DNA from 2 places in the Rhodoferax sp. GW821-FHT10B06 genome. Region 2 is predicted to be linked to the other one. Evidence: predicted binding sites of a transcription regulator. Region 2 holds the regulator's gene; the other holds the start of a gene.
What was found. Region 2 encodes FliA, which starts transcription of late flagellar genes. Its sites were predicted from a motif close to CTAAAGTTTNNNNNNNNNNNGCCGNTA; they were not measured.
Positions count from the first base shown of each region.

Region 1: AC07O2_RS14200 (putative motility protein) is a predicted target of FliA. The motif match lies at 6,512-6,538, and genes of this name have one in related genera.

Region 1 is NZ_JBWKNO010000008.1:75,919-87,072, reverse strand. It holds gene AC07O2_RS14240 (ABC transporter substrate-binding protein) at 1-327, opposite strand, end outside; gene AC07O2_RS14235 (GlxA family transcriptional regulator) at 439-1,515, shown strand; gene AC07O2_RS14230 (YceI family protein) at 1,565-2,149, opposite strand; gene AC07O2_RS14225 (secretin GspD/PilQ domain-containing protein) at 2,154-2,768, opposite strand; gene AC07O2_RS14220 (hypothetical protein) at 2,924-3,157, shown strand; gene AC07O2_RS14215 (Rossmann-like and DUF2520 domain-containing protein) at 3,154-3,975, opposite strand; gene AC07O2_RS14210 (sensor domain-containing diguanylate cyclase) at 3,972-5,264, opposite strand; gene add (adenosine deaminase) at 5,414-6,433, shown strand; gene AC07O2_RS14200 (putative motility protein) at 6,580-6,798, shown strand; gene AC07O2_RS14195 (CopD family protein) at 6,925-7,392, shown strand; gene AC07O2_RS14190 (TetR/AcrR family transcriptional regulator) at 7,540-8,154, shown strand; gene AC07O2_RS14185 (iron-containing alcohol dehydrogenase) at 8,241-9,401, shown strand; gene curA (NADPH-dependent curcumin/dihydrocurcumin reductase) at 9,426-10,472, shown strand; gene AC07O2_RS14175 (type 1 glutamine amidotransferase domain-containing protein) at 10,501-11,154, shown strand, end outside.
Region 2 is NZ_JBWKNO010000016.1:38,435-49,588, reverse strand. It holds gene flhA (flagellar biosynthesis protein FlhA) at 1-1,529, shown strand, start outside; gene flhF (flagellar biosynthesis GTPase FlhF) at 1,526-2,974, shown strand; gene AC07O2_RS20685 (P-loop NTPase family protein) at 2,967-3,767, shown strand; gene AC07O2_RS20680 (RNA polymerase sigma factor FliA) at 3,767-4,483, shown strand; gene AC07O2_RS20675 (hypothetical protein) at 4,560-4,943, opposite strand; gene flgM (flagellar biosynthesis anti-sigma factor FlgM) at 4,981-5,307, opposite strand; gene flgA (flagellar basal body P-ring formation chaperone FlgA) at 5,416-6,153, opposite strand; gene flgB (flagellar basal body rod protein FlgB) at 6,376-6,789, shown strand; gene flgC (flagellar basal body rod protein FlgC) at 6,817-7,221, shown strand; gene AC07O2_RS20650 (flagellar hook assembly protein FlgD) at 7,243-7,899, shown strand; gene flgE (flagellar hook protein FlgE) at 7,937-9,154, shown strand; gene flgF (flagellar basal-body rod protein FlgF) at 9,184-9,924, shown strand; gene flgG (flagellar basal-body rod protein FlgG) at 9,952-10,734, shown strand; gene AC07O2_RS20630 (flagellar basal body L-ring protein FlgH) at 10,756-11,154, shown strand, end outside.

The sequences.
Region 1 (11,154 bases), on a different contig from region 2:
CATGATCTTCGAGCGCTGCTCAGTCCAGCCCATGGTGCCGGCCATCACGTCCACGCGCTTGGCCTGCACCGAGGCGATGGTGCCCGACCACTCCATCAGTGCCGGTTTCACCTTGAGCTTTACCGCGTCGGCGATGCGCTGCAGGATCTCGCCGTCGTAGCCGATCATCAGGCCGTCCTGGTAGCCGGTGCCGGGCATGTCGCCGGTGAAGGCGATGGTCAAATTGCCTTTGTCTATGGTGGAAGGAGTTTGCGCCTGCACAGTGGGCAGCAGCGCGAAAGCGCCGAGCAAGGTGCACAACAGCCGGGTGATAAAGAGTGGTTTCATGGTGGTTCCTGCAAGTTGGAAGAAGGCTTCTGGGTTACGCGTTGGCGTGGCACGATTGTTCAAAATCACCCCCCACTTGGCATAGGAAGCGCTTGCCTGTAAATTGAACGTATGCGACATACGGTAAAAACCCCTAAACCCCTGGCCAAGCAAGGCGCGAACGAACTGGTCGGCCTGCTGGACGCCTCGAAGGAACGTCCGCCGCTGAACCCATCGGGCGTGGAGCTGCGCATCGGCATCCTGCTCTGGCCGCGCTTTCCGCTGCTGTCGCTGGCCGGCCTGTGCGATGCGCTGCGGCACGCAGCCGACATAGGCGACCAGAGCCGGCAGGTGCGCTGCACCTGGACGGTACTGGGCGTGCCCGACCAACCGATCCAGGCCAGCTGCGGCGTGGAGATTCCTGTGCAGCAGTCGCTATCGAGCCAGCACCAGTTCGACTACGTGGCGGTGATCGGCGGGCTGCTGCCCTTCATGGACAAAGTAGACCGGCGCTACACCAGCTTTCTGCAAGAAGTGGCTGCAGCCGGTACGCCGCTGGTTGGCATCTGCACCGGCAGCTTCGCGCTGGCCCAGGCCGGGCTGCTGCAGGGCAAGGTTGCCTGCGTGCACTCCTTCCATGTGAACGACTGGAAGAAGATGTTCCCGGCCCAGGCGTTTGCGACGAATGCCGACTACTTGTTCGACGGCGACCGCATTACCTGCGCCGGCGGCATCTCCATCATCGAGCTGGCCACCGAGCTGATCCGCCGCCACTGCGGCCCGGACCGCGCGGCCAAGGTAGTGCACCAGATGACGGTGTCGCAGCGCTCGTCCACGCATGTCACTCGCCGGCATGCGCTGGGCTATGCGTCAACGGAGAACGACAAGCTGCGCCAGGCCATCATGCTGATGGAAAAGAACATCACCACGCCGCTGGAAATCGCCGTGATCGCCCGCCTGGTGGAGACCAGCAGCCGCCAGCTGGAGCGGGTCTTCATGGCCGAGACCGGTGCATCGCCGTCCGAGTTCTACCGCAACTCGCGCCTCAAGTACGGCCGCTGGCTGCTAACCACATCCGACTCGCCCGTCAGTTCCATTGCCTATGAATGCGGCTTTGCCGACGCCTCGCATTTCATCCGGCATTTCCAGCAGCTGTACGGCGTGGCGCCGGGCCGGCTGCGCCGCGCAGTGCAACCCCAAAGCGTTTGAAAATTTATAGAAATTGAGGCTCTAGCGCAGTAGATATCTGCGCAAGCAGCTATTGAATTAGTAACGCATCTGCCACAGGCGGACGCACTGCTTCCATCTGTACCAAGAGGTGCACAGCCTTGGGCAAGCCCCAACTGACGCCCATGTCCATGCCGTAGTCGGTGCGGTCTATGGTGGTTTCAAAGCGACCGGAACACGCCTCGGGCGCGGGTGGCGTTGTGCAGGCGAAATGGGTGACATGCAAGACCACGGGCAGGGTTTTGCCTAGCAGGGTCAGGCTGCCGCCCACCTCGGTCAAGGTGTCGCCGTTGAACAGAAACTGGTCACCCACGAAACGGATGGTCGGGTACTGGCTGGCGTTGAACAGCTCCGCGCTTTGCAAAATGCTGTCGATGAAAGCCACGCCTGAGCGCACTGAAGCAGCGGCAATATTGACATTGGCCCAGCCGGTTTTGGCCTGCAGGTCCAGTTGAATGCTGCCCGAGTGCTGCTCGAATCGGCCGCTCTGAAGGCTGCCGAGTTCATATTGGGTCACGGTGCGCGCAGGATCGATCGCATAGACCACGGGCTCGGCATGGACCAGCCCCGCAGCCAGCGCCAGCACCCCATAACGCAACAAGCGTAGCCAAGCCATGGCGTCAAGGCGCCAGCACACGGATCTGCACCAGGCGGCGCGTCTCCGCCACGGCTTCGCTGCTGTAGGTATTGGCCTGGGCCTGCGCACCCGTAGCGGCCACCGTGACCCACTGACCCAGCGCCGCGCTGACCGTGGTGGCCATCTGGCTGCGCGACTGGCTGGGCAGCTCGGCATTGCCCGTGGGCGCTTCCACGCTGGCGGCCTGGACCTCGATCTGCACCGCCACCGGCTGCTTGCCACCGGGCCAGCGCGGCTGCACCGCCATGCTCTGGCCAGCCTGCATCCACACCATGCCGTAGCTGACGCCACCGCCGCTGCTACTGCCGGTTCCGCTGCTGCCCGACTGGCTGCTACTGCCCCCCACCACCGACTGCACAAAGCGGATGGGCACGGTCTGGCCCATGTGCAGCGTGGCCTTTTCGCCATTGCGCACCTGCACCTGCTGCGCCACCAACGGGGCGCTGGTGGCCTGGGTGCTGACGGTGTAGGCCGCGGCCTCGTCGATCTGGCGCAGCTCTACCGTGAGATTGCGCTGCGGCAGTTGGGCCAGTGCAGGCAAGGCCAGCCACAGGCCGGTAACGACCAGAAACAGGGATTTACGTGCATTTTTTGGCATTGCAATATTGTTTCACGTAGCCGCTTTGTGTGCCTGATGCGTTATGTAAATAAGGCCCCATATACAGCCTATCCAGGGCTTTATTCCAGCCCTTGTTCTGCATGGCCTTGCCTATATTGAAATGGACAGCCAGCCTCATTTTCGGCGGAGCTTTTATGTATACGGACACGATGACATTGGACAGCGGCACGGCGGGGGCATCGCCCAGCGGCCTGCTGCTGGAGGTGGACTTCAAATGGCTGATGGCTGGCCAGGGCCGTGATATAGACCCCGCACGGCTGATGCATGACCGTGGCTACGCCAGCAGCTGCCTGGAGTTTGCACTGCACTCGCCCTGCGCCCCCTTGCGTGCCTGTGCCAGCCGCCTGATGGTGGTACTGGGGCTCTAGGTTTTACCGGCCATCCGCAAAGCCAGCGCACTCAACGCCTCATAGGCCGCGCCGGCCTGGGCGTCCCAGGCCGTGACGGCCTGCGCCTGACGGGCAATGGCCGCGGTGTCGCCGCGCGCGGCCGGCCCGGTCAGCGCGGCGGCTGGACCCAGCGCGGTGATATTGGCCACGGCATTGTTCAGCAACATGCGGCGCAGGCCTGGGATCAGCTCCGCCGGCACGCCACTGCTACGCCAGGCGTCTTCGGCCACGCTCTGCAGCACCGGCAGGAAGTTGGTGGCAAACACCGCCGCCGCGTGGTACAGCAGCTTGTGCTCCGTGGCCACGCCAAAGCATTGCGCGCCAATGGCCGTGAAGGCGCTCCGCAAAATTTCGCAGGCCGCCGGGTCACCCTCCAGCGCGCAGGCGGTACCGGCAAACTGGGCCACGGCCGCGTCCACCGAGGCGAAACTCAGAATGCAATGCGCGCTGGCCGTCTGCCAGCCCCGCTCAGCCAGCGGTGCTAGCAGCCCATGGCCCAAGGCCCCGCTGCAATGGAAGGCCAGCGCAGGTGTGGCATTGGCAGGCAAGGCCGCCGCCAGCGCCTGGGCTGCGGCGGAAATCTGCGCATCCGGCACGGCCAGCATCCACACATCGGCGGAGCGCAGGGCCTGCGGGTTGTCCACAGCCCGGCCCGCGCCAATGGAAGCACAGGCAAGCTCGGCGCGCTGCAAAGAGGTGGTCAGCACGTCCTGTACGGCGAAGCTGCCCTGCTGCCGCCACAAACGTGCCAGGGTCTGGCCCACGCGCCCCGCGCCCACCAGGTTCAGGGTTTTCATGGCGGGTCGCTGGGCAAATGCCATACACGGTTGCGCCCGGCACGCTTGGCGCGGTAGAGCATGCCATCGGCATGGGTCAGCAACTCGTCCAAGGTGGCATCGGGCTCGGACATCACCACGCCGAAGCTGGAGCTCAGTCGCACGGGCCTGCCGTCGTTGGACAAGCACAGCGCCTGCTCCACGCCCTGGCGCATACGCTCGGCCAGGGCCAGGGCGCCCGCCAGGTCGGAATCCACCGCCACCACCACGAATTCATCGCCGCCGATGCGGCCGAAGAGGTCGGTCTCGCGCAGATTGCGCTGGCAAGCCTGCACCACGGCGACGATGGCGCGGTCGCCCACCGAGTGGCCGAAGCCGTCGTTGACCAGTTTGAAGTTGTCGATATCAAAGGCGATCACCGCGATCTGCGTCTGCGCGCGGCGCACGCGCTTGAGCTCCTGCTCGGCCCGCTCCAGCAGATGCCGGCGGCTCAGGATGCCGGTGAGTGCATCGGTATTGGCCAGCAGGCGGAACTGGTTTTTCAGCCGCACGACCTCGGTGATGTCGGTGGAGATGCCCACATAGGCGTCCACCACGCCGTGGTTGGTGATGGGCACCTTGATGGACCAGTAGTGGTGCGTCACGCCGTCGGCATCCACCAAGGTTTCTTCGCCGGTCGATTTACGCCCGCTGTCAAACACCTGCTGGTCCATCACGCCGAAACGCTCCGCTTCCTCCGGGGGAATCATCTGCGCATCCGTCAGGCCCACGATGCTCTCCTGCGTCTGGCCGAACAGCTCGGCAGCGTTGATATTGGCGTACAAATAACGGCGCTGCCGGTCCTTCATATAGACCAGAGCCTCCAAATTATTCAGCACCGTGCCCAACAGTGTCTTCTGGGCCATCAGCGTACTCTCCAGGCGTCGACGCTCGGTGATGTCGGTAGAAATGCCGCACAGACCAACGATCTCGCCACTTGGTGCGCGCAGCGGCAGCTTGACGGACCAGCAGATCGTAGGCTGCTGCTGGCCCTTGGCCAGAGTGACCTCTTCCAATTCGACCTTCTCTCCCGTGGCGATGACGTGGCGGTCATTGGCCATGAATTGGTTGTGGACCGTCAAATCAAAAAACTTGTCGTCCGCAGCGCCCACCACCTCGTCCAGGCGACAACGGAACTGCTTGCACACCATGCTGTTGGCGTAGGTGTAGCGACCCTGCAAATCCTTGGCATAGACATAAGCGCCCACATGGTCCAAGGTGGTTTGCAATGTGAAGACCTGCGCGATCAACTCTTCATAAGAAGCTTCCATGCGCACTCCTTACTTTTGAATACATTCATTCTAGAGGCTCCCCTGCTCTTGCGCCGTCCTTCAGTAGGCGGGTATTCCACGGCTAGAAACCTGTTCAAAGTCTTTTTTTGGGCCTCCCAAAAGACTTTGAACTCGCTCTAAGATGCCGTATGCATACGTCCCCCGTCCCCACCAGCATCGCCCAAGACCGACTGCGCACTCTGCCCAAGGCCGAGGTACATGCCCACCTGGAGGGCTGCTTCGAGCCCGCCTTGCTGGCAAGTTGGGCACAGCAGGCGGGTGTAACGCTGCCACGGCCTGTGGATCAGCTATTTGCCTTCCAGGGCCTGGGCGACTTTCTGCACTTTCTGGACTGGGCCTGCGGGCTGGCCGACACGCCCGAGCGCCTAGCCCAATTGGCCTATGCCTACAGCCAGCGCTTGGCCGACAACGGCGCGGGCTATGCCGACCTGATCGTCAACCCCAGCCACTGGAAGGCCTGGCATGGCCGGCTGCCAGCCATGCTGGACGCCATAGACGCCGGGCTGAGCGCCGCCGAGCAGGACGGTCTGCCGCCAGTGAACCTGTGCATCAGCCTGCTGCGCACCCAGTCGGCCAACGCGGCGGTGCAGTTGGTGGAGCAGCTGGTAGCGCTGCGCCATCCGCGCGTGGTGGCCCTGTCCATAGACGGCAACGAAGCCGCGGCCGGCCGCACCGGCCCACGCTTTGCCGAAGCCTTCCAGCGCGCCGGGGCCGCCGGCCTGCGGCGCACCGTGCATGCGGGTGAATCCAGTGGAGCCGAGGGCGTACGCGACGCCATCTTGCTGCTGGGCGCGGACCGTATCGACCACGGCGTGCGCGCCATTGAAGACCCTTCCGTGGTGGCCCTGCTGGTGGATCGGCAGATACCGCTGGGCATCTGCCCCAGCTCGAATCTGCTGCTGGGCGTTTACCCCTCGCTGGCCGAGCACCCGGTAGACCGGCTATACCGAGCCGGCGTACGCGTCTCACTGAACACCGACGACCCCTCGCTGCTGGGCGCCAGCCTGGTGGGTGAATACCAGCGCTGCCAGGCCGCATTTGGCTGGACCGACGCCGACCTGCGCACCATTGCCCGCACCTCCATCGAAGCCAGCTTTGCCCCGCCAGCCACGCGCCAGCAACTTTTGCAGGCGCTGGCCGCCTGGTAGTTGCTATGTATTCAATAGCTGACTGCGCAGTTAATACGTGCGCCACAGCCCTTTTTTCATAAAAACGGGAAATCCCGGCTCCAGACTGCCCGCAAACCGCCGATAACCAGGAACCGCGTTCTACGCCCCGCCAGGAGACCCGCACCATGGGAATTGCCAACACCACGGCCGTGCAGTCGGCCACCGCCGCCGCACAAGCCCCCGCGTCCGACAGCCTGAACATCCGCGTGCTGAAAAAAGCCCTGGACGTACAGGAAAGCAACGCGCAGACATTGTTAGACGCCCTGCCCCAGCCCGCACCCGCACCCGCACCGACACTGGCCACCTCAGGCAGCCTGGGCACCCAGCTCAACACCTACGCCTGAGTTTCAGGATAAAAACCGGCGCTAGCGCAGATAAATCCTGCGCTGGCAGCTATAGATTTAGCAGCATGCCGTGGGCCCAGGGACCGGAGGCGGTCACAATGCAGCTTTCCCCCACGAGATACCGCCATGCTGTTTGAAGCCTTTGCCTTTCTCCATTTAGTGGCCGCCATCGTCTGGATGGGTGGCATGACCTTCATGCTGTTCGCCCTGCGCCCCGCCGCCCTGGTCGCCATGGAGGCCCAGCCACGCGCCCGGCTGATGGTGCAGGTGATGCAGCGCTTCTTCCGCCTGGTGCTGGGCGCCATCGTGCTGCTGTTGGCTACCGGCGGCCATATGTATGGCAGCAGCATGAAAGCCGCCCGCGCCGCCGGTGCGGGCCTGCCCGTAGGCTGGAGCCTGATGGCCGGCCTGGGCCTGCTGATGGTGCTGGTGTTTGGCCATATCTACTTTGCCGGCTTTGCCAAGTTCAAGCGCGCCGTAGCCGCCGCCGAATGGCCCACCGCCGCGCACGCCGCCGGCCAAATCCACAACCTGGTGGTGCTGAACTTTGTGCTGGGCTGGCTGGCGATTGCTGCGGTGAAGTTCATCCACTAGGAACGAAACACGCCTCTAGCGCAATTAATTCCTGCGCAGGAAGCTACGTATTTCATAGCAAAAGCCTTCCACTAAAACCCGCCTCTATGGCGGGTTTTTTATGTGTCCAAACTAGACGACTGGTCTACTTGATCCACAATCCAACCCATGCTTGCCGACGCCTCCCCCACCCGTAACCAGATCCTCGACTGCGGAGAACGCCTGATCTCCAGCAAGGGATTCGTGGGCGTGGGCCTGGCCGAGATACTGGCCAGTGCGGGCGTGCCCAAGGGCTCGTTCTACCATTACTTCAGCTCCAAGGAACGCTTTGGCGAGGTGCTGCTGGCGCGCTATATCGAGCGCTATCTGCAGCAGCTGGACGCGTTGCTGCGGCCCGACGGCACGCCGGCACGCGCCCGGCTAATGCGCTACTGGTCGTACTGGAACGTCACGCAATGCGGCGTGGGCGACAGCACAGAGCCTGCGTCCAGCCCCAAATGCCTGATCGTCAAGCTCAGCGCCGAAGTGGCCGACATCTCTGAGCCCATGCGCGAGACCCTGCGCGAAGGCACCGACGGCGTACAAAAACGCCTGGCCCTGTGCCTGGAAGAAGCCCGACTGGACGGCTCCGTGCCCGCCAGCCTGGACGCCCCCAGCACCGCCGAAACCCTGTACGCGCTATGGCTGGGCGCCAGCCTCCTGTCCAAGCTGCGCCGCGACGGCAGCGCGTTTGACCAAGCTACCCGCAGCACCGAACTGCTGCTGGGCCCACGCACCGCCTGAGCCACGCATGTCCATCATTTTTTTCGCCGACCCAACTAGCCGACCGGTCTATTTACAACCACTCGTTCTACAAACAAGGAACCCCCATGCTGAACTTTGACTTCCACAACCCTACCCATATCGTCTTTGGCAAGGACCGCATTGCCGACATCGCCAAGTTGGTGCCCGCCAGCGCCAAGGTGCTGATCCTGGTCGGTGGCGCCAGCGCCGAGAAAACCGGCACCCTGGCCGAGGTGCGCCAGGCCCTGAGCACGCGCCAGCACAGCACGTTTGCCGGCATCGAGCCCAACCCCAGCTATGACATCGCCTTGCAGGCCGTGGCGCGCATCCGGGCCGAGGGCTTCGACTTCCTGCTGGCCGTGGGCGGCGGCTCGGTAATTGACGCCACCAAGTTCATCGCCGCTGCGGCCCTGTTCGAAGGCGATGCCTGGGACATCCTGCTGCAGCGCGGCCGCAACATCGGCCAGGCCCTGCCCTTTGGCGCTGTGCTGACGCTGCCCGCCACCGGCTCGGAGATGAACAACGGCGGCGTCATCACCCGGCGCGACATCGGTGCCAAGCTGCCCTTCCGCAGCGCCAAGGTGTTCCCGCTGTTCTCGGTACTCGACCCGACCAAGACCTACACCTTGCCGCCCCAGCAACTGGCCAATGGCGTGGTCGATGCCTTCGTCCACACCGTGGAGCAGTACCTGACCTACCCGGTCAACGCGCCGGTGCAAGACCGGTTTGCCGAAGGCCTGCTGCAGACCCTGGTGGAGATCGGCCCGCGCCTGCTGGCCGCACCCACACCGGTGTACGAGGACCGCGCCAGCCTGATGTGGGCCGCCACCCTGGCACTCAATGGACTCATCGGCGCCGGCGTGCCGCAAGACTGGGCCACCCACATGGTGGGCCACGAGCTGACCGCCCTGCACAACATCGACCACGCCCGCACCCTGGCCATCGTGCTGCCTGCCATGCTGGAAGAGCGCCGCGTGCAAAAGCGCGACAAGCTGCTGCAGTATGGCGAGCGCGTTTGGGGCATACGCACCGGCACGGACGAGGAACGCATCACCGCCGCCATCGCCCAGACCCGCGACTTCTTTGAGCGCATGGGCATCGCCACCCGCCTGAGCGACTACGGCCTGGGCGCGGACGCCATCGATACCGTGGTACAGCAGCTGCAGGACCACGGCATGACCCAGCTCAGCGAACACGGTGACATCACGCCCGCCATCAGCCGCCGTATCCTGGAAGCCGCCCTGTAACCCCCCACCCCAAGGAACCCACACATGAGCCAAACCACCACCCAAAGCAGCACCATCAACCGCCAGATTCAGCTAGCCTCGCGCCCGCACGGCGCGCCCACAGCAGCCAACTTCCACCTGGCCAGTAGCCCCGTGCCCGTGGCTGGCCCAGGCCAGGTGCTGCTGCGCACCGTCTACCTGTCGCTGGACCCATATATGCGCGGCCGCATGAGCGACGCGCCCAGCTATGCCGCCCCCGTGGCCGTGGGTGCCGTCATGGTCGGCGCCACCGTCTGCCGCGTGCAAAGCAGCCAGCACCCCGGCTTTGCCGAGGGCGACTGGGTACTGGCCTATACCGGCTGGCAGGACTACGCCGTGTCAGACGGCAAGGGCCTGACCAAGCTGGACCCGAAACTGGCACCGCCCTCCTACGCCCTGGGCATTTTGGGCATGCCGGGCTTTACCGCTTACATGGGTCTGTTAGACATTGGCCAGCCCCAGGCCGGCGAAACCGTGGTGGTGGCCGCCGCCACCGGCCCAGTGGGTGCCACCGTGGGCCAAATCGCCAAGCTCAAGGGCTGCCGCGTGGTCGGCATTGCCGGCGGCGCGGAGAAATGCCGCTGGGCCGTGGAAGAGCTGGGCTTTGACGCCTGCATAGACCACCACAGCCCCGACCTGGCCGCCCAGCTGGCCGCGGCCTGCCCGCAGGGCATCGACGTGTACTTCGAGAACGTGGGTGGCAAGGTGTTTGACGCCGTGCTGCCGCTGCTGAACAACAAGGCCCGCGTGCCGGTATGCGGCCTGATCGCCCAGTACAACGCCACCGAACTGCCCAGCGGCCCGGACCGCAGCAGCCGCCTGATGCGCACGGTGCTGACCAAGCGCATCCGCATGCAGGGCTTCATCATCTTTGACGACTACGGCCACCGCTACCCCGAGTTCGCCAAGGACATGGGCCCCTGGCTGGCCACCGGCAAGGTCAAGTTCAAGGAGCACGTCGTGGACGGCCTGGAAAACGCCCCCGATGCCTTCATAGGCCTGCTGGAAGGCAAGAACTTCGGCAAGCTGGTCATCCGCGTGGCCAACGACTAACTCCACCCCACCAACACAAGGAAACAAGATGAGCAAAATTCTGATGGTGCTGACCTCGCACGACCAACTCGGCAACACTGGCCGCAAGACCGGCTTCTGGCTGGAAGAATTCGCTGCGCCCTACTACGTATTCAAGAACGCGGGCGTGGACGTAACCCTGGTCTCACCCCTGGGCGGCCAGCCCCCGCTGGACCCCAAGAGCGACGACCCCAGCGCACAAACCCCGGCCACCGAACGCTTCAAGGCCGATGCCGCCGCCCAGGCCGTGCTGGCCAGCACCCACAAACTTGCCAGCGTATCGGCCGCCGACTATGACGCGGTGTTCTACCCCGGTGGCCACGGCCCGCTATGGGACCTGGCCGAAGACGCCACATCCATCGCCCTGATCGAGGCCATGCTGGCCGCCGGCAAGCCGGTGGCGACGGTATGCCACGCGCCCGGCGTACTACGCCACCCCAAGAATGCCGACGGTACATCGGTGGTCGCGGGCAAGGCTGTCACCGGCTTTACCAACACCGAAGAAGCCGCCGTAGGCCTGACCGAGGTCGTGCCGTTTCTGGTGGAAGACATGCTGCAAGCCCGAGGCGGCAGCTACTCCAAAGTGGCCGACTGGCAGCCCTATGTGGTGGCCGACGGCCTGCTGATTACGGGCCAAAACCCGGCCTCGTCCGAGCCCGTGGCC
Region 2 (11,154 bases):
GCGCCGAAGTGGGCGAAGAAGCCGACTTCTTCGGCTCCATGGACGGTGCCTCCAAGTTTGTGCGCGGCGATGCCATCGCCGGCATTTTGATCTTGCTGATCAACATCGTAGGCGGCTTCACCATCGGCGTGCTGCAGCACGGACTGACCGCCTCCAAGGCAGCCGATACCTACATCTTGCTGGCCGTTGGCGATGCGCTGGTGGCGCAAATCCCTGGCCTGCTGATCTCCATTGCCGCAGCCATGGTGGTGTCGCGGGTGGGCAAGGACGATGACATCGGCAAGCAGATCATTCAACAGCTATTCGACTCGCCACGCGTACTGGGCATTACCGCGGGCATTCTGGCGTTCATGGGCATCATTCCCAATATGCCGCACACCGTCTTCCTGTCGATGGCGGCCGTGCTGGGCTACATGGCCTGGGCCATTGCCCATCGACCCGTCCCGCAAGACTCGACCTTGATCGTCGGCCCGCCCCCCACGGACGGCGAAGCCACCTGGGACGACCTGCAGCCGGTAGACCTGCTGGGTCTGGAGCTGGGCTATCGGCTCATCACTTTGGTAGATAAAACCCGCCCCGGCGACCTGCTGACCCGCATCAAGGGGGTCAGACGCAAATTCGCCCAAGAAGTGGGCTTCTTGCCACCGCCCGTACACGTCCGCGACAACCTGGAGCTCAAACCCAGCGCCTACCGCATCACTCTGCGTGGCGTGGTGGTGGGAGAAGGGGAGGCCTTCCCCGGCATGCACCTGGCGATCAACCCAGGCGGCATCACTACGCCGCTGATAGGCACAGCCACCACCGATCCGGCCTTTGGACTGCCCGCCCACTGGATCGACGAACGGCAAAAGGAAGCCGCACAAATGGCAGGTTTTACCGTGGTTGATTCGGAAACCGTGATGGCCACACATTTGTCACACTTGATGCAAGTGCAGGCGGCCCGGTTGCTAAGCCGCACAGAGACGCAGCAGCTGGTCGAACATGTTAGCAAACTGGCTCCCAAATTGATCGAAGAGGTGGTTCCCAAAATGGTGTCTATCGCCACGTTCCAGAAAGTCTTGCAGCTACTGCTGGAAGAGTCTGTGCACATCCGCGATATACGCACCATAGTCGAATGCCTGGCCGAACATGCCGGCAATACACAAGACCCGGCGGACTTGGCCCGCCGCGTGCGCATTGCGTTGTCGCCAGCGATCGTGCAACAGATCTACGGCCCTACCCGCGAGCTCAATGTCATCGCCATCGAACCAGGCCTGGAGCGCATGCTGGTGCAAGCCCTGGGCAACGCAGCTGGCCCGGCGCTGGACCCCGGTGTTGCCGACTTGCTGACCCGTAACGTGGCAGACGTCGCCATGCAACAAGAAGAGCTGGGTGTTCCCGCCTGCCTGCTGGTCCCGGACCAGATTCGCAATGCCATCTCCCGATTGGTCCGCCGCGTCGCCCCCCGCCTGCAGGTGCTGGCACACAGCGAAATTCCCGAAACACACACCATCCGCATTGGCCCGATTCTTAAAGGTGCACTGACATGAACATCCAACGCTTTCACGCCGCAACATCCCGCGAAGCATTGGCGAAGGCCCGTGCAGTCTTTGGGGACGGCACACTGATACTGTCGAACCGCCCCACACCCAACGGCGTGGAAGTAGTGGCAACCGCCGAAGACGCCTTGTCTGGATTGGACAAAGTGGCTGAGTCTTTAGGTCGGCCCGCCCAAATCCTGCCAGCTGCGGCCAACTCTGCCGCAACACAGGCCATGGCGCAAATCCCGGTACAGGAAGACACAGAACAGCTGGCAATGAGCACACTGTCGTTCCAAGACTATGTGCGCGAGCGCATGCTGCGCCGCCGGCATGAAACCGTCAGCGGCCCCAATGACGAGGGCCTGCCTCCAAAATCAATCCACCGCACGCAAATGGAGCCGCCCAAGCCAACGGCAGCACCAGCACCGCGGGCCAACCACGCAGTCCCCCTGTCGACACCTGCGTTCAGCAAGTCGAAGGCAACCCAGGCATCCGCCGTCATCAACTCCAAAGGCATCGTGGACGAACTGCAGTCCATGAAAGACCTGATTGAAGAGCGCTTCAACACCATGGCCTGGCTGGGCAAGGCCAACAGCGATCCAATCCAGTCGAACCTGATGCTGAAGCTCATCCGGGCTGGCTACTCACCCACCCTGGCGCGAGCCGTCATTGAGCGCCTGCCCGAAGAAGCCACGGCCGCAGAAGCCGTTCGCTGGCTGATGGACGTACTGGAGCGCAATTTGCACACCGACGCAAGCGGCCAATCCATGGTGCAAGAAGGCGGCGTGTATGCACTGGTAGGCGCCACCGGTGTGGGCAAAACCACCACCGCAGCCAAGCTGGCCGCGCAATGCGTACGTATGTACGGCACCAACAGCGTTGGACTGATTACCCTCGACACCTACCGCATCGCCGCCCACGAGCAATTGCGGGCGTACGGACGCATGTTGGGAGTAGTCGCCCACCTGGCCCATGACCGCGCCGCACTGCAGGATCTGCTGGGCTTGCTGAGCAACAAAAAAATGGTGCTTATCGACACCACGGGATTGGCGCCCAGAGACCCGCGCAAGCGCGACATGCTGGACGTGCTGGACCTGCCTGGAGTCAACCGCTTGCTGGTAGTAAATGCCGGCGGCCATGGCGATACGCTGGACGAGGTGCTCACCTCCTTCAAGACGCGCGGCATACAGCAAGCCATTCTGTCCAAGGTAGACGAAGCCGCCAAACTGGGCCCCGCACTGGACGCCATCATCCGCCACCAATTGGTGTTGCGCGGAGTGTGCAACGGCCAGCGCGTGCCGGAAGACTGGGAAGCAGCCGATGCCAAAAAGCTGGTGCGGGCATCCATGCGCTCGTCAAGCAAATCGGCATTCGATCCCAAGGCACTGGACTTGAACTTCTTCTTCTCGCCCGGCCAGTCCGAACCCGACCGCAAGGAACGGGTACATGCTTGAATCCTGCGCTGATCAGGGCGAAAGCTTGCGGCGATGGACGCCCAAGGCCGCTTGGAGCGTGATCGCCATGGTCAGCCAGGGAGATACGTCCACCGAACTGCCGCTACTGTGGCAAGTTTGTGGCGCCTTGCAAGAGTTGCAATACCGCGTAACCGTGCTGGACGCCACCACCCAGGAATCAGAAGGCAACCCTGGTTTACAGAACCTGTTGGATAGCGCACACTGGCTGGAGGACGCACCGGCTCCCAGTTTGCCGCTGCACATCGTGCCAGCCCGGCTAGGGTTGAGTCGCCTGGCACAGCTTGCCAGCCAGGAACACCCCATGCCTTTGCAGCCATTGGGCCACTTGTTTAGAAACTGCGACGTCGTCGTACTGTATGGGGCGGCCCCCTTACTGACTGCGCTGCTGATAAATAGCGAGGTGCGCCCCCTGCTGGCAGTCACTTCGCTGCGAGAATCCGTGCTGGAAGCCTATAAAAATATCAAGAATCTGTTGCTGCAAGCGCGGCTGTTACCCATTATTGTGCCGGTCATCACCTCTCCTATTCAACGCGCCGAAAACCTGGCAAGAACCACGGGCCGGGTACTGCAGAAATGCGCCCAAATATACCTGGGCTGCAATACCGAATTCATGACGGTGCGCTCCTTCCAGCAACATAAACCCGTATGGGACGATGTGCATAGCCTCGTACTGCGTCTCATGGCCAATGCCGCCCCGGTCGTGCAAGGTTTGTCCATGGCACCGCACAACAAACCATGGGTTTCAGGCACCTCCGTCATGGGAGCCCACTGATGTATACCGCCAAAGGCCATATGGACCGCGAACACATGATTCGCCAGTATGTGCCCCTGGTTCGGCGGCTGGCGCACCACATGATCGCCAAGTTGCCACCGAATATCGAGCTCGACGACCTGATACAGGTCGGCATGATCGGCCTGTCTGAAGCCCTGACCCGCTACGAAGTCGCCCAGGGCGTGCAGTTTGAGACCTTCGCCACGCAACGCATACGCGGAGCCATGATTGATGAACTGCGCGACAGCGACTGGATGTCGCGTGGATCGCGCAAAAGCCAGAAGGACATAGAACGGGCCGTTCAAAAGCTAGAGCAAAGGCTGGGGCGCGGCCCCATGGAATCCGAAATTGCGGCCGAGCTCGAACTCTCACTGCCCGAATACCAAAGCCTGCTGGGCAAGGTACGCGGCACCCAACTGGTCTATTTGGAGGACATGACAGGCGGGGGTGATGACGAAGCCAGCTTCCTGGACCGCCATGTAGCCGATGAAACAGCAGACCCGCTGCACTTGTTGCGTGATCACCGACTGCGCGAATCGCTGGTGGAAGCCATCAAGACCCTACCCGAACGCGAGCAATACATCATGAGCATGTATTACGAAAGCGATCTGAATTTGAAGGAAATCGCAGCAGTGCTGGAGATCACGGAGTCTCGCGTCTGCCAACTGCATAGCCAGTCAATTGCCCGCCTACGGGCCAAAATGCGCAGCCACTAACGCTGACTTGACTATCTAGGCCCATTAAAAAAGCCGCTCCGGATGGGGCGGCTTTTTTAATGGACGCAAGAAGCACTCAGGTTGCCATGGCCGCATATATACGGGCCGCACCACCTCGGTAAGTTGATGCCTTTGCGCCGTTGCCATAGGTCTGCGCTTGTGCTGCCTGGGGTAACACCGCAGCCAAAGCTCGGTCCACCACCACGGCCCGGCGCAATAAATTAGAGCGCTGCTGGGACAACGTGAGCGAAACCCGCGCCAACCGCTGACGCAGCACCTGATCCAGACGGGCTGAAGCTGCAGGGCCTTGCAACAAACCTGACAGCCCCACCACCGCCTGCCTCAATGCAGAACTGGTGGACTCCAAAACCAGAGGCTCGCCAGACAGCAAGGCAGCCGAAACATCTTCCAGCAATTGTTCAACCTGGGACAAACTGTTTTCCAGACGGGATGCAAACATGGTTATTGCCCCAGACGACAAGACAGCGAATAAGCGCTTACTTGGAGGTGACGCTCAGCATTTCCTGGGCATTGGAGAGCAATTTGTCTGCAATCGCCTCCGGATCGACCTTGAAAGTCCCGTTTTTGATGGCAGCCCGCAATTCGGCCACCTTCTTGCTGTCGAAGTCGGAACTCACACCGCGGTCGGCTGTTTCCAGGGTGCGAGCCAAGGTGGAAACGGACACGGATGCGCCTGTCGAGGGCGCCGTCTGGGCGCTCTGCTGCGCAATGCTGGCGGGCGCAGCGCTTTTGTCCTGCTCGGCCTTTTTGAGGCTGGCAGAACCAACCGCTCCCGGTAGCTCTTGTCCTGTTCCAATTTTCATCACACTCTCCAACCGCCTCAAACGTGAAGCATCGTAGCAATGGTTTCGGCAGAATCCGCATTATCTTTAGCCCTAAAAACAGTAGTCGGCGTAAAAAAGCTGATCTTGTTACATTTCAATCCGAACGGTACGGGCGTCCAGCACCATTCCAGACATCACCCGCCCACTATCCATCCGCACGCGGGCCACCTGACCCACCACACCGGCTGTCATGGCCTGGCCATCCGAAGTCACCTGAAAGCCCGCGCCTTGGGCCAAAACCCGGATTTGTGTACCTGCCTGGAACACCTGGGCCGGCTTCAGCATGGATTGGCGTATTACCTGCCCTGCGCCCCAGGAGCGCGTTGCGATCTGACCCACCCACTGTTCAGGCAGGGCAGCAACCGGCGAAACATCGTCCGCCCAGTCCACCTCTGCAGCCATGGCGTCGGCCATCGTCAGCACGGCGCCCGCATTGACATTCGATTTTGCGATCCAGGCCGGGCCGAAAGCCTTCACAGTCACCGGCAAAAAAACATTCCAGCGGGTCACCCCGTCCAGACAGCGCAAGCCTATGCGGCTTTTACCCCATAGACGGGTACCGGCTGGGAGGTAAGGCTCCACCTTGGCGCACGGAGCCAAACGCAAGCGCGTATCCAGCGCCCCCACGACCACTTCCATGCGCAACGACGTACCGCTCCCGGACACATCGCTTGGCACCTGGGCCACGGCAGACTCGGCCCAGCGCTGCCCCACGCTCAGCACCTCCGACTCCACCTGGGCGTAGGCCCCTGCAGACCACAACAAGGCCGCCACAGCGGCGCCAACGCCACGGCGCACACCCACCAGAGAAGAAAGAAACTGCATAACACCTCCATGCCCCGACTGGCTTCACGCGGAACACCACGCCGATTCGGTCCGCAACTTGCGGAACTATAGGCAAACACACCCAAAGACAAAGCCGGGAACTGGCCAGAAATCACCCGCTTCTTCCAGGGCTCAAAAGACTCAAGTTTTCTCATAATTTGTCCAACGCGAGAGCCGGGATGGCACCGGATCTCTCGCTTTAGCGAAAACGCGAGGTGTCGCATGTTGGACAAAATGGTGGGTGGGCTTGATTTCCAGAGCAAGGCATTGGTGCTGCGCGCTGAGCGCCAGCGTGCCATCGCCAGCAATATCGCCAACGTAGATACCCCTGGCTATGTGGCGCGCGACTTCAAGTTCAAAGACGCCATGGAGGCAGCCACATCCAGCTCCAGCCTGGTTACTGGCAACAAGACCAACGCCAGGCATATGGACATGCCGGAGTTGAGCGACAGCACCATTGGAGGCGGCCAGAAACTGGGCTATAGCGTGCAAAGCCAACCCAATCTGGACAACAACACGGTGGACTTGGACCGCGAACGGGCCAACTTTGTGGACAACTCGGTCCGCTACGAAGCCACGCTGCGCTTTATCAACGGGCAGGCCAAAACCATGCTCAGCGCCATTACGGGGCAATAAGCCCAGGCCGATCCCAAGGAGTGACGCATGTCCATGTTTTCCATATTCAATGTCTCTGGCAGCGCCATCAGCGCCCAGTCGCAGCGCCTTAACGTGGTGGCCAGCAATCTGGCCAACGTTGATGCGGTGGCCGGGCCAGACCAACAGCCCTACAAGGCACGCCAGGTGGTATTCCAAACCACACTGATGGGCGCAGAAAGCGCTGCTGGCGTCAAGGTAAAAGAGATCACGGAAAGCCAGCAACCCGGCCGCAAGGTGTTGGACCCGACCAGCCCCATGGCCGATGCCGACGGCTATGTCACCCACTCCAACGTGAACGCCGTGGACGAAATGGTGAACATGATTTCCGCTTCGCGCTCGTACCAGAACAACGTTGAAGTCATGAACACGGCCAAAACCCTGCTGCTCAAAACGCTGCAGATGGGTCAATAATTTTTTACAGGGAATCCAGCCATGGCCGTCGATTACTCCGCCATCAACTCTGTCAGCAGCTCAATTGCGAACACCTCGTCCAGCAGCAACTCGACGACGGCAGCCGCCTCCGAAGACCGGTTCCTGAAATTACTGGTCGCCCAGCTGAACAACCAGGACCCCATGAACCCCATGGACAACGCGCAGATGACCAGTCAACTGGCGCAGATCAACACCGTGTCGGGCATACAGACTCTGAACGACACCATGAAAAGCATGGCCACGCAAATCGCGGCACTGCAATCCCTGCAGGGCAGTTCCACCATTGGCCATGACGTGCTCACCGAAGGCTCCAAACTGGACATCGTGGATGGGGTTGGCAAAGGCTCGTTCGATCTGAGCTCCAACGCCGATGCGGTAAAGGTGGAAGTCAGCACCGCTGGAGGAACCGTGCTGGGTACTGTCAACCTGGGCGCCCAGGAAAAGGGCCGCCAAGCCTTCACCTGGGATGCCTCGTCCTACACCGGCTCCGGCGATCTGAGCTTCAAAGTCACAGCCACCAATGGCGGGACTGCCGTTACCACGACCTCCCTGCAACGCAACAAGGTGGTGGCCGTCAGCAATGACAACAACGTTCTGAATCTGCAATTGCAGAACGGATCGTCGGTGGCCTACGCCGACGTCAAAGCCATTCTGTAAATCCAGCCCTCTCTCACCGTACTTTCAGGAGCACTCCATGAGCTTTCAACAAGGCCTTTCCGGCTTGAACGCCTCCAGCCAAAACCTGGACGTGATTGGCCACAACATCGCCAACGCCAACACCACCGGCATGAAAGCCTCGCGCGCCGAATTTGCCGAGCTGTATGCCTCGTCCCTGGGCAGTACCGGCGGTGTGAGCAAGGGCCTTGGGGTGGAAGTACAAACCATCTCGCAGCAATTTACCCAAGGCAACATCAGCGTCACCGGCAACTCGCTGGACGTGGCCATCAACGGCAATGGCTTCTTCCAGCTGCAACTGACCGACGGCAGTACGGCTTATGGTCGGGACGGCGCATTCAAGCTGAATAAATCCGGTGAAATCATCACCAATGATGGCGCCCACCTCTTGGGACTCACCGCCGCCGCCGATGGCACCATTCCTACCGGCGGTGCCGTCGGCCCCTTGACGCTGCCCACCGGAGGCGAGATCCCAGCGGTCGCCACCTCCGCCGTCACCCTGGGCTTCAACCTGGACGCGTCCGCCGCCGTGGCCACTGGTGGCCCACCGCCCGCCGCCCTGGTGCCGGTGCTGCAAACCTACGGTACCTCCATCACCACCTACAACGCCCAAGGCGCTGAAATCCCGGTGAGTGTGTATTTCACCAAGACGGCAGCCAACACCTGGGACGTCTACGCCAGCGTGGACGGCGGCACCGTGACCAACCAAGGTACCTTGACCTATGACGTCAACGGCAACCCGATCTCGCCCAGTTTGACCAGCCTCACGCTGCCCGACGCCGTCGGCGGCACCGTGACTGCCACACTGGACGCCAGTTCGTCCACCCAATACGGTTCCAAATTCGCCGTGAATACCGCCACCCAGGACGGCCAAGCCCCCGGCACGCTGACAGCAATTACCATTGACTCCAGCGGTATCGTCCAGGGTACCTACTCCAACGGTAAGTCGCTGGCGGCGGGGCAAATCCAGCTGGCCACCTTCACCAATGTGCAGGGCCTGGCGCCGATTGGCAGCAATTTCTGGCGCGCCACTCCGTCCAGCGGCGACCCATCGGCCAAAGGCGTACCCGGCAGCGGCAACCTGGGCTCCCTGCGTGCCGGCGCACTGGAGGACTCCAACGTAGACCTGACCAAGGAGCTGGTCAACATGATGACCGCCCAGCGCGCCTACCAGGCCAATGCACAAACCATCAAGACCCAGGACCAGGTGATGTCCACCTTGGTGAACCTGCGTTAATAAGCTGGCCTGCCTGAGGACGCCCCGCCATGGACCACATCATTTACACCGCGATGACAGGTGCCAACACCGCGTCAAACCGACAAGCGGTGCTGGCCAACAACCTGGCCAACGTGTCCACCAACGGCTTTCGGGCAGAGCTGGCAACATTCCGCTCGGTGCCCTTGAACGGCCCCGGCTCCAGCACCCGCGTCTTCGCTCTGGAAACCACCACTGGCCACTCGGAACTGCCTGGCCCGGTACAGCGCACCGGCCGCAACCTGGATGCCATGGCCCAAGGCAATGCCTGGTTCGCCGTGCAAGGCCTGGACGGTACCGAGGCCTACACCCGCTCCGGCGTGTTTGAGATTTCCCCTACCAGCACCCTGGTCACACCGACCGGTCTGCCCGTGCTGTCCGACGGTGGCTCCCCCATCGACGTACCCAATGGCGCAGAAATCACCCTGGGCAGCGATGGCACCATCAGCGCCAAGGTGGCTGGGCAAGCCCCTACCAACCTGGGGCGCCTGAAGATGGTGACCCCGACCACCGACGACCCGCTCAAACGGGGCGACGACGGCCTGTTTCGCGCCACCTCCGGCGACCCCTTGCCCCAGGACGGCACGGCCAAACTGCTGGCCGGCGCCATAGAAGGCTCCAACGTCAACGCCGTGGAAACCATGGTTGGAATGATCCAGGTGGCACGCCAGTTCGAAACCCAGATGCGCTTGCTGCAAACCGCCGAAACCAATGACAAGAGCGCCAGCCAGCTGCTGAACGTACAGGGCTGAAATGCCCGCTAAAGAGAAAGAACTGCCATGATCAACTCCCTGTGGATCGCCAAGACCGGCATGGAAGCCCAGCAAACCCAGCTGGACGTCATCTCGCACAACCTGGCCAACTCCTCCACCACGGGCTACAAACGTGCCAACGCGGTTTTTGAAGATCTGATCTACCAGAACCTGCGCCAGGTCGGAGCCAACAGCACGGAACAAAACCAGCTGCCCACCGGCCTGCATCTGGGCCTGGGCGTGCGCACGGTGTCCACCACCCGTTCGTTCGCGCAGGGTAGCCTGCAGCAAACCGGCAACACCCTGGACGTAGCGATCAACGGCAACGGCTTCTTCCAGGTCAACCAGTCGGATGGCACCATAGGCTATACCCGCGATGGCTCCTTTCAGGTCGATTCACAAGGCCGCCTGGTCACGGCCGAGGGCCTGACTGTGGCCAGCGGCGTGACCATTCCGGTCAACACCCAAAGCGTCACCATCAGCACCGACGGCTCGGTGACCGTCATGCTGGCCGGCAATGCCACGCCGCAGCCTGCAGGCAATATCACGATGGCCAACTTCATCAACCCGGCTGGCCTGGAGCCCAAGGGCGGCAATTTGTACATCGAAACCGCTGCCTCGGGCCAACCCACCACCGGCACCCCCGGCGTCAGCGGCATGGGTGTGATCAAGCAAGGCTTCGTAGAAAGCTCGAACGTGAACATGGTGCAGGAACTGGTCACCATGATCCAGACCCAGCGCGCCTACGAGATGAACTCCAAGGCCGTGCAAACCTCCGACCAGATGTTGCAAAAGCTGGCGCAGCTCTAAAACTGCGCGAGGAGTTTCACCATGCGTATCCCCTTGACTGCCGCTATCGCACTGGGCCTGCTTTGCACCGGCTGCGCAACCATACACAACTCGCCCAAGGTCGATTTCGCCGAAGCAACCACACCGCGCGCCATTCCCACCATGTCGCCGGAATCCACCGGTCCGGCCACAGGCAGCCTGTTTTCCACCAACCGCTACCGGCCCGGTTTCGAAGACCGCCGCCCCCGCATGGTCGGCGATACGCTGACCATCCAGATCGTAGAAAACGTCACGGCCAGCCAAACCTCCACCTCCACCATTGACCGCAAGGACACCCTGGCCTCCAGCGTAACGGCACTGCCGTTTACCGGTACCGGCATGCTGGGCAAACTGGGCGTAGGTGCAGATTCGTCCAATGCGTTCTCCGGCAAGGGCGGCACC